Regions from separate parts of the Marinovum sp. J2-8 genome, predicted to be linked through region 3. Evidence: riboswitches for the same ligand, from Rfam matches in the RefSeq annotation. Region 3 holds a riboswitch; each other region holds the start of a gene.

Region 1 (3,273 bases), on a different contig from region 3:
GATACCGCCCGCGTGGTTCGAGGAATAGACCGGCCCATCCGGCCCCATGAAAATCTCGTCGGCGTTTTCCGACCCGGTCAGCGCCGCCGTCGCCATGCCGTCGCCAATTTCCACCGCTTTGACCGCGTTGATCGACATCATCGCCGTGGCCAGATCGGTGTCCAGCTTGCCATAGACCGGCGCGCCAAGGCCCGCGGGCGCGCCCTGTGCGACGACTTCGATTACCGCACCCACCGAATTATGGGCATCCTTGCGCAAATGCCCAAGATAGGCATCCCATTCCGGCACCGCCGCTGCATCGGGCACCCAGAAATCATTACGCCCGATTTCGTCCCAATCAAACCGCGACCGATCAATGTGCTTTTCGCCCATCTGCACCATATAGCCGGTGATTTTCAGCCCCGGCAGCATCTGCGCCAGCACCGCCCGCGCCACGCCACCGGCCGCAACCCGTGCTGCGGTTTCGCGCGCCGACGACCGCCCACCGCCGCGATAATCGCGGATGCCGTATTTCTGCCAATAGGTGATATCGGCATGACCGGGGCGGAATTTTTCAACAATATCGCCGTAATCCTTGGACCGCTGATCGGTATTGCGGATCATCAACTGGATCGGCGTGCCGGTGGATTTGCCTTCGAACACCCCCGACAGAATCTCGACCGCGTCCGGCTCCTTGCGCTGGGTGGTGTTCTTGTTCTGGCCCGGCTTACGTTTGTCCAACCAAATTTGCAGGAACTCTGCATCAATCTCCACGCCCGGGGGGCAGCCATCAACGGTCGCGCCCAATCCCGGTCCGTGGCTTTCGCCCCAGGTGGTGACACGGAACATGCGGCCAAAGGTGTTATAGCTCATGACAAACCCTCCATTTCCTTTCGTCTAAGCCGCCACTGGCCGGGTCTCAAGCACAATTGGCTTGTGGCGCATAGGGCAAAGCCCTAGAAATGGCCTCACCTCGGGGTGCTGATCCATATGACCAGCTGAGATGCACATGCGAACCCGTTGAACCTGAACCGGCTAGAACCGGCGGAGGGAAGGTCGATTGCGCAAGCATGCCCCTACTCCGCCCACAACATTTGGAGAGCCCCATGCTGGGACGCACCATCGTTGCGGGACTTGTTGCAGCTTCGGCCACCGTGGCCGCGGCGGATACCCCCGTTTTGACAGTATACGCAGGCGATTATTTCAATTCCGAATGGGGCCCCGGCCCCGGGATCGAAGCCGCGTTTGAGGCCCGTTGCGACTGTGATCTGCAATACAAGACCGGCGATCTTCTGCCCCGCATCCTGTTGGAGGGCGAACGCACAGAAGCCGACGTCGTGATCGGTCTGACATCGGACATCACCAAAAAGGCGCGCGACAGCGGGCTGTTTGCCCCACATGGCGCCGACATGTCGGCATTGACCCTGCCGGTGGACTGGACGGATAAGATCTTTTTGCCGTTCAACTATGGCCACACGGCGTTCATCTATAACAACGAACTGATCGACACCCCGCCAGCCTCGTTCGAGGCACTGCTTGACGCGCCGGATGACCTCCGGTTGGTGATCCAGGACCCGCGGTCGTCGATTTCCGGTCTGGCCCTCGTGCTTTGGGTGCAGGCCGTCTATGGCGACGGGGCCAAGGCAGCCTGGGAAAAGCTCGCGCCGAAAATCGTGACAGTGACCAAAGGCTGGTCAGAGAGCTACGGGCTTTTCACCGATGGTGAGGCCGACATGGTGCTCAGCTACACCACATCCCCAGCCTATCACATCATTGCCGAAGAAGACCTGACCAAATCGGCGGCGATTTTCCCCGAGGGGCATTACTTCATGGTCGAACTGGTGGCGAAGCTGGCCGGCACGGACAACCCCGATCTGGCCGATCAATTCATGCAGTTCATCCTGACCGAGGAATTCCAGTCGATGATCCCGACCTCGAACTGGTCATTGCCTGCGGCGCTTCCGGTCGAAAAATGGCCCGAAGGGTTCCGCGAACTGCCGATGCCGGAAAAGGTGCTGTTCTATTCAGAAGATGAAGCGGCCTCGCTGCGGGATACAGCGATCGAAGCATGGCGCAGCGCGCTTTCGCAGTAACGCTGCCTTTCGTTTGGGCGCTTTTCGCTGCGGGGCTGGTGATCGGCCCCGTGGTTGCGGTGATTATGCGTGCCGGGGGCCTTGGCGGCCTTGGCACGCCGGAATATGCCGCCCTGTGGTTCACGATCTGGCAGGCGGCGCTGTCTGCGGCGGTGAGCGTCGTTCTGGCCATTCCGGTAGCCCGCGCCCTGTCGCGGCAACAGTTTCCCGGGCGCGGCGCATTGATCGCCCTGCTTGGCGCGCCGTTTATCCTGCCGGTGATTGTCGCGGTTCTGGGCTTGTTGGCGGTTTTTGGCGGCAATGGTCTGGTGAACCAGATCGGCGGCTGGCTGGGCCTGCCGCGCATTGATATTTACGGCTATCACGGCGTGATTCTGGCGCATGTGTTTTTCAACCTGCCGCTGGCCACACGTTTGATTTTGCAAGGCTGGCTGGCGATCCCGGCGGAGCGGTTTCGCCTGGCCGCGTCGCTTGATGCGCCGATGGGCCGGGTGCTGGAACGTCCGATGCTGGCGCGGATCGCGCCGGGGGCTTTTGCGGTGATCTTCGTGATTTGCCTGACGTCGTTTGCCGTGGCGCTGACGCTTGGCGGCGGGCCAAAGGCCACAACCGTGGAACTGGCGATCTATCAGGCGTTCAAATTCGATTTCGATTTGGGCAAGGCCGCGACCCTGGCGCTGGTTCAACTGGCCATGGGCATGGCCGCCGCATTGGCCCTGTTCGCGCTGTCGCCCCCCGCTGGGTTGGGCGCCGGGCTGGACCGGGTGCCGCAGCGCTGGGATGGGCGCGGCCGTGTGGTGCGGATCGCCGATTTCTGTTGGATCGGCTTTGCGGCACTGTTCCTTTTGACACCGCTTGCCATGATCATTGTGTCCGGCCTGCCGGGGCTTTTGGCGCTGTCTGCGGATGTCTGGTCGTCTGCGTTACGATCGCTGAGCGTTGCGCTCGGCGCGACCGCATTGACGATCCTTTTGGCCCTGCCGCTGGCCACCAAACTGGGTGAGCTGGCCGGGTTATTGGGGGTCGCCGTGTCGGGATTGGTGCTGGGCACGGGGCTTTTTCTTTTGGTGCAACCCTTCGTGCGCCCGGCAGAGGTCGCATTGCCAGTCACATTGCTGGTCAATGCTCTGATGGCGCTGCCCTTTGTATTGCGTATCCTGCGGCCAGAGCTGGACGCTGCCCGAGAGGATTACGGCAGGCT
Region 2 (3,273 bases), on a different contig from region 3:
GGCGCGCGGCAAAAGGCGTTCGCGTAGGGCCATAACGGCATCTGCCGCCAGCAACCTGTCACCGCCTTTGGCCACCATGACGGGGTCCAGTACAATGGGTACATCCAATCCTTCAAGCGCGTTCGCCACGGTTTCGATTGTCGCGACATCCCCCAGCATCCCGATCTTGACCGCGTGAATGTCGATATCCGCGCGGAGCGCGGCAATCTGGGCTGCGATCATTGGGCCGGACACCATTTCGACCGCTGTTACGCCCTGTGTGTTCTGGGCCGTCAACGCAGTGATGACCGCCATTGCGTAGCCGCCGTTGGCGGAAATCGCTTTGATGTCAGCCTGAATACCGGCCCCGCCTGAAGGGTCCGATCCCGCAATGGTCAGGATATTGGGGATCATATGTCGCTCCATTGATCAAGAAAGCCACGGGCTGCACGTTCCGGCTCTCGCGCGCGGGAAATAGCCGATACCACTGCGATGCCTGTGCATCCCGCGCGACGCACGCTGGCCACGTCCGCTGCGGTCAGCCCGCCGATGGCCATGCAGGGCAACGCCGCCGCACGGGTGATATCCGCCAGACCATCAAAGCCCAACGGGTGGGCGTGGTCGGGCTTGGAGGCTGTTGCGCGCACCGGACCGACGCCCAGATACGTGACACAGCCAAGAGGGACTTCCGCCATCTGCGCCGGCGTTTCAATCGACAGGCCAAGTACAGCATCCGGCCCGATCCGCGCGCGAATTTCGGCAGGGTCGCCATCAGATTGACCGACATGCACGCCAAAACACCCCAAGGTGCAGGCGATCTCCACACGATCATTCAAGATCAACTTCGCACCCAAAGGATCAAGCCGCGCGCGCAGGGCCTTTGCAAGATCGGCAAAACCTGCGTCGTCAAGTGTCTTGTGGCGCAACTGAACCCAGGCCGCCCCACCGCGCGCGGCCTGTTCGGCTTGATCGACAATGGGCAACGGTGCATCGGCATCGGTGATGAAGCAAAGGGGCGGGATCATGCGGCCTCGATCCGCGCCATTGCGTCCAGCTCGTCGCCGGTCATTGCAAACAAGGCATCCAGAAACGCCACCTGAAAACTGCCGGGACCACGGGCAGTTTGCGCCGCCACTTCGCCTGCGGCACCGTAATAGGCCAGCGCGGAAACTGTTGCCTCAAACGGCGGGGCAACTGCGCAAAACGCGGCCACAACGCCCGTCAACGAACATCCCAAAGCAGTGACGCGGGGCATCATCGGATCGCCGTTCGCGATACGTGCTGACTGTGTACCATCCGTGACGAAATCGACCTCTCCTGTCACCGCCACAACGGCGTTTGTGCGTATTGCCAGATCACGCGCGGCAATCTCGGCGGCAGAGACGGGATCAGCGGCATCGGCACCTCGTCCCTGCGCCGAAGCGCCTGACAAGGCGAGAATTTCAGACGCATTCCCGCGGATCACCGTTGGGCCCAATGCCAGTAAGCGTGTGCCAAGCTCGCGTCTCAATTCTGTCGCGCCCACGGCAACAGGGTCCAGAACCCACGGTTTTCCGTTTTCACCAGCCGCCTTGGCCGCGATCTGCATGCAAGCGGCCCATTCATCATCAAGTGTGCCAATGTTAATGCTCAACGAAGACGCCAGACCCGCGAATTCAGCGGCCTCGCCCCGCGCATGGGCCATGGCAGGCGAGGCCCCCGCCGCCAGCATGATGTTGGCCATCACATTCATGGCCACATAGTTGGTTATGTTTTGCACCAGCGGTGCCGCCGCACGCATGGCGTTCAGATCGTGTGAAGGTTGGTTCATATGCATCCCTTTCTAAGACGAAGGGAATCGGTTTGACCCAATAAATCACAGGGGCAAACACAACTTCCTACGCCGGTATGAGCCGGTTCAGGTTCAAAGGGTACGTCTCAACCCGACCGATGCCGGATGCCCCTGTTGTGCGCTTGATGCTAACGATTTCGGTTCTAGTGTCAAATGCAGAGTAAAATTCGACCTCAACATAAAGCCAATCAAAACCAGCCCATTATTCAAAACGGACCGAGGTCGGTAATGTCCTCTATTTTCCTGCTGGCGATGCCTTTGCCATATCCACAAAAGCTCTGAGCCGGCGCGTCATATTGCGCTTGCTGCGATAGTTCAGAGAGTATCGCGGCAATTGAGCGAGGTGATCGCTTAACACTTCGGTCAAGCCATCTTCGCCCAGATGTGGCACGGCAATTTCTCGATAAAGGTAGGCCAACCCAAGCCCTTGCTTTGCATAGTAGACCAAGGACCGCATATCATTCGCCACCATCCGTGGTTTCGGTTGCATCTTATAGGCCCCATCCGGCCCATCAAAGCCCCAGGGCGCGTTTTGTCCTCCCATACCGAAGGCGTAGCAAATCGCGTCATGATTCAAGATGTCCTTCGGGTTTTCCGGCCTGCCGTTCTCGTCCAGATATTGCGGCGATGCGACAATGGTCATTGCCAACTCTGGCCCGACCGGTACGGCGTGGGTGTCTGGCCCAAGCAGCGTATTCGACCGAATGGCCGCATCAACGCCGGACGCAAGAAGGTCAACTTTCTTGTCGTCATAAATGAGCTCAACATTGACGCCCGGATACTCAAGCGCAAACCGCGCGACCAGATCATCCAAAAAGAACGGACCTGCGCTATACGGGGCTGTCAGGCGAAGAGTGCCCGTGACTTCATCCTTCTGTTCATCCAAGTCATTCATCGCCCCTTCAAGCTCGATGATTGCCGGAAGGCTTTTCGCGTAGAACTGTTCGCCAATGGGTGTGAGTGCAACCGACCGAGATGATCGCTCCAACAGCCGGACGCCAAGACGATCCTCAAATCGTTGCACAGCTTCGCTAACCGATGCCGGGGCCAGTTGAAGGTGTTCTGCTGCCGCGCGGAAACCGCCGCGCCGCGCCACTTCAACAAAGACGCGGATATCTCCAAAACCACCACGGGCCATTGTTCGATTTTCCGATCACTGCGTTAGGTATTAGGTGGGTTATCCTTACGGTATCAGCGTCATAAGTTCTCAGCAAGACACAAAACGAGGACAAACCAATGGCGCAAATCACCGAGATTTTCATTCTCAAGATGAAAGATGACCCACAAGTCGATGCGATCCGCGAAGCTGCCCGCAAAGACTTTGTCGCCCTTGATGGCGTGACATCATGGGAAACCTTGGTGACGACAGATGAATCTCGCCAAACCCTCTATGCGGACATCTTCACATTTCCAGATCACGAGACGGCCAAGCGGGTGACGCCGGAGTTCGCCAAACGTCCTGC
Region 3 (3,273 bases):
GAAAGTTGTTCTTTGCCGACAGGATATAAATCCCAAGACCGCGCCGCGCGCCTGAATATTCTGCAAAGATGGCGGCCACCACCGCATAGGTCGCCGAAATGCGCAGCCCGGCAAAGAAGGCCGACCGCGCCACGGGCAGGGTCGCGCGGCGAAACACGCTCCATTGTCCTGCGCCCATGGACACCAATTGATCCCGATAGGCCAGCGGCAGCCGGGCATATCCCGACAGCAGGCTGACCAGCATCGGGAAAAACGTCACGAGGATGACCAGCAATACCTTTGGCAACAGCCCGAAGCCGAACCACAACACCATAAGCGGCGCCAGCGCCACGATCGGCACCGTTTGGCTGGCCACCAGCAACGGCATCGCCCCACGGCGCAGCCAGGGCAGGAAATACAGGGCGACCGAAGTGGCAAATGCCACCAGCACCGACAGGCTGAACCCGGTTGCGGTCACCGTCAGGGTGGCCAGTGCATGGCTGCCGATGTCGGCCCGGTTCAACCACAGGCCGCGCAGCACATCATGCGGCGCCGGCAACACCAGCGGCGACACCGCCGCGCGGGCGCAATAGACCTCCCAGGCTGACAGCAACGCCAGCGCAATAAGAACGGTCGGAAAGCTCCGTTTCAGAAACGACATTGGTGTCTCCGATCGCAGGACCGCGCCCCTGCATCCTGTGCAGGGCGGCGGGTCGGTGCGTTCAGCGCAGGCTGGGGGAGTTGGCAGAGGCGGTCATGTCAATGGTGACATGGCCCTCGGCTGGGCCAAACCGCAGGAAAGCCTGCCGCAGAACCTCGAACACGGCGCCGGCGTCACCGCGCAGACGGGTGCAGAAGTTCTTGGATTTCAAAAAGGTGCCAGAACCTTTCAGAAAGTCGATGCAGCCATAAATCTCGTCCATATGGCCATCCTGGCCCAAGACATAGAGCGAGAACTGCACATCAATCTCGACCCCGGTGACCGGGGCATCGGTGACGGCCTGATGGGCCAATGTCTGGCGCTCTGCCAATGACAGCGATTGTGCCTTGGTCAGCGTCTCGCAATGACAAGAGGGGTCATCCGGTTCCCCGGGACAGCCGCGCGACAGGGTGACATGCATCGCGACATGATCCGGCTGGGCAGCAACCGTCGCAAACAGATCGCGGATCGCGTCGAACAATGGCCCCGGCGCGCCGACCATAAGCGTCGACATATCGTCGGTCTCGATCCGAAGATCCTGTTGATATGGGGTAAAGGCCTTGAGCCCGGACAGGATGACATCGACAAAATCGGATGTCATCGGGTAGAGTGACACTTGCGCGCCTATAAACATATGTGACCTCGCTCCGCTGGTATGATCCAGATCAGCTGTGGAGGGTTCACGCATCGTTGCGCATCTCAGCCCCGTTCGGGACACCCCTGGCTATTTCGCGTGCAACATTCATTGCATCGCCGGCCATGTCAAGCGCTGTTTGCCCGAGGGGCAGCCTTGGGCCGGATATGGCATTTGAGATCAGATTTTGGACCTCAAATATCATTGTCTGCCATGCCCTGCGGCCCTACCGATCAAGGGGAAAGACGTGGGAGGATGTTATGGACATCGAAGGTAAGACAATCTTGGTCACCGGGGCCAATTCCGGGCTGGGCGCGGGTGTGGCCGCGCGCCTGTTGGCCGATGGGGCCAATGTGGTGGGCATCGACATTGCCACTGACGGCGCGTCGCAGCACGACAGATTTGCGCTGGTCAAGGCCGATGTGACCGCGCCCGATCAGGTGGCTGCGGCGATCGAGACCGCCAAAAGCCGCTTTGGCGCGCTGCATGGTCTGGTCAATTGCGCCGGGATCGCGCCGGGACAGAAGATCGTCGGCCGCGACGGCCCGCATGATCTGGCGCTGTTTTCCAAGGCGGTTTCGATCAATCTGATTGGCACGTTCAACACCATGCGGCTGGCCGCCGAAGCAATGGCGGGCGGCGATGCCGGCCCCGAAGGCGAACGCGGTGTGATCATCAATACCGCCTCGATTGCGGCCTTTGACGGCCAGATCGGACAGGCGGCTTATGCGGCCTCCAAGGGGGGTGTTGTCAGCCTCACCTTGCAGGCCGCACGTGAATTGGCGCGCTCGGGCATTCGGGTGATGGCAATTGCGCCGGGTATCTTTGAAACGCCGATGATGGCCGGTCTACCACAAGAGGTGCAGGATTCCTTGGGGGCCAAGGTGCCGTTTCCGGCGCGGCTTGGGAAGGCGTCGGAATTCGCCGAGCTGGTGGCGGCAATTTTCGCAAACCCCATGCTGAACGGCGAGGTGATCCGCCTGGATGGCGCGCTGCGCATGACGGCGAAATAGCGGGGCGTGAGAGTCAGATTGCATTGGCCGCGGGGCGTGGATGTGCCCCGCGGCCTTTGTTCGGTTCCGGCCTAGCTGCGCACCATGCCGAGGATGTCATAGGTCTTGTCCAGGATCGGCGACGCAATGTCGCGCGCGCGAGCGGCACCATGACCAAGGATGCGGTCGATTTCCGGCAGGTCATCCATAAGCCGCGACATCTCGGTCGAAATCGGCGCCAGTTTCGCCACCGCCAAATCGGCCAGCATCGGTTTGAATTCCGAAAACTGCTTGCCGCCGACATCACCCAGCACCTGATCGACGCTTTGGTCGTTCAGCGCCGCATAGATGTTGACCAGATTGCGCGCCTCGGCCCGGTCTTCCAGACCTTTGGCCTCGCTTGGCAGCGCCTCGGGGTCGGTCTTGGCCTTGCGGATCTTTTTCGCAATCGTGTCGGCATCATCGGTCAGATTGATCCGGCTGGCGTCCGAAGGATCGGATTTCGACATCTTTTTTGTGCCGTCCCGCAGGCTCATCACCCGGGTTGCGGCACCTTCGATCACCGGTTCCGGGATCGGAAAGAAATCGACGCCAAAATCATTGTTGAACTTGATCGCAATATCACGCGTCAGTTCCAGATGCTGTTTCTGGTCCTCGCCCACCGGCACATGCGTCGCGTGGTAAACAAGAATGTCGGCGGCCATCAGCGCAGGATAGGCCAAAAGCCCCAGCGATGCGTTTTCCTGATTCTTGCCGGCCTTGTCCTTCCACTGGGTCATGCGCTTCATCCAGCCCATGCGCGCCACACAGTTGAAAGCCCACGCCAATTGGGCATGTGCAGACACTTGCGACTGGTTGAACAGGATGGATTTTTCCGGGTCGATACCCGACGCAATGAACCCGGCGGCCAGTTCGCGGGTGGCATGGCGCAGATCATTGGGGTCTTGCCAGACGGTGATCGCATGCAT

Evidence for each region. Region 3 has a riboswitch for thiamine pyrophosphate ahead of AC0L4F_RS02455 (Ykof family thiamine-binding protein). Riboswitches for the same ligand answer to the same signal wherever they lie in the genome.
Region 1: another riboswitch for thiamine pyrophosphate. It lies ahead of AC0L4F_RS10165 (thiamine ABC transporter substrate-binding protein); the one in region 3 lies ahead of AC0L4F_RS02455 (Ykof family thiamine-binding protein).
Region 2: another riboswitch for thiamine pyrophosphate. It lies ahead of thiM (hydroxyethylthiazole kinase); the one in region 3 lies ahead of AC0L4F_RS02455 (Ykof family thiamine-binding protein).

Annotation. Positions count from the first base shown of each region.
Region 1 is NZ_JBVVRZ010000003.1:151,607-154,879, reverse strand. Features, by position in the region: gene aroC (chorismate synthase) at 1-852, opposite strand, end outside; TPP riboswitch at 944-1,049, shown strand; gene AC0L4F_RS10165 (thiamine ABC transporter substrate-binding protein) at 1,086-2,072, shown strand; gene AC0L4F_RS10160 (thiamine/thiamine pyrophosphate ABC transporter permease ThiP) at 2,048-3,273, shown strand, end outside.
Region 2 is NZ_JBVVRZ010000004.1:206,731-210,003, forward strand. Features, by position in the region: gene thiD (bifunctional hydroxymethylpyrimidine kinase/phosphomethylpyrimidine kinase) at 1-393, opposite strand, end outside; gene thiE (thiamine phosphate synthase) at 390-1,004, opposite strand; gene thiM (hydroxyethylthiazole kinase) at 1,001-1,789, opposite strand; TPP riboswitch at 1,837-1,933, opposite strand; gene AC0L4F_RS13955 (LysR family transcriptional regulator) at 2,046-2,948, opposite strand; gene AC0L4F_RS13960 (hypothetical protein) at 3,047-3,273, shown strand, end outside.
Region 3 is NZ_JBVVRZ010000001.1:488,208-491,480, forward strand. Features, by position in the region: gene AC0L4F_RS02450 (ABC transporter permease) at 1-640, opposite strand, end outside; gene AC0L4F_RS02455 (Ykof family thiamine-binding protein) at 702-1,295, opposite strand; TPP riboswitch at 1,305-1,411, opposite strand; gene AC0L4F_RS02460 (SDR family NAD(P)-dependent oxidoreductase) at 1,574-2,326, shown strand; gene trpS (tryptophan--tRNA ligase) at 2,398-3,273, opposite strand, start outside.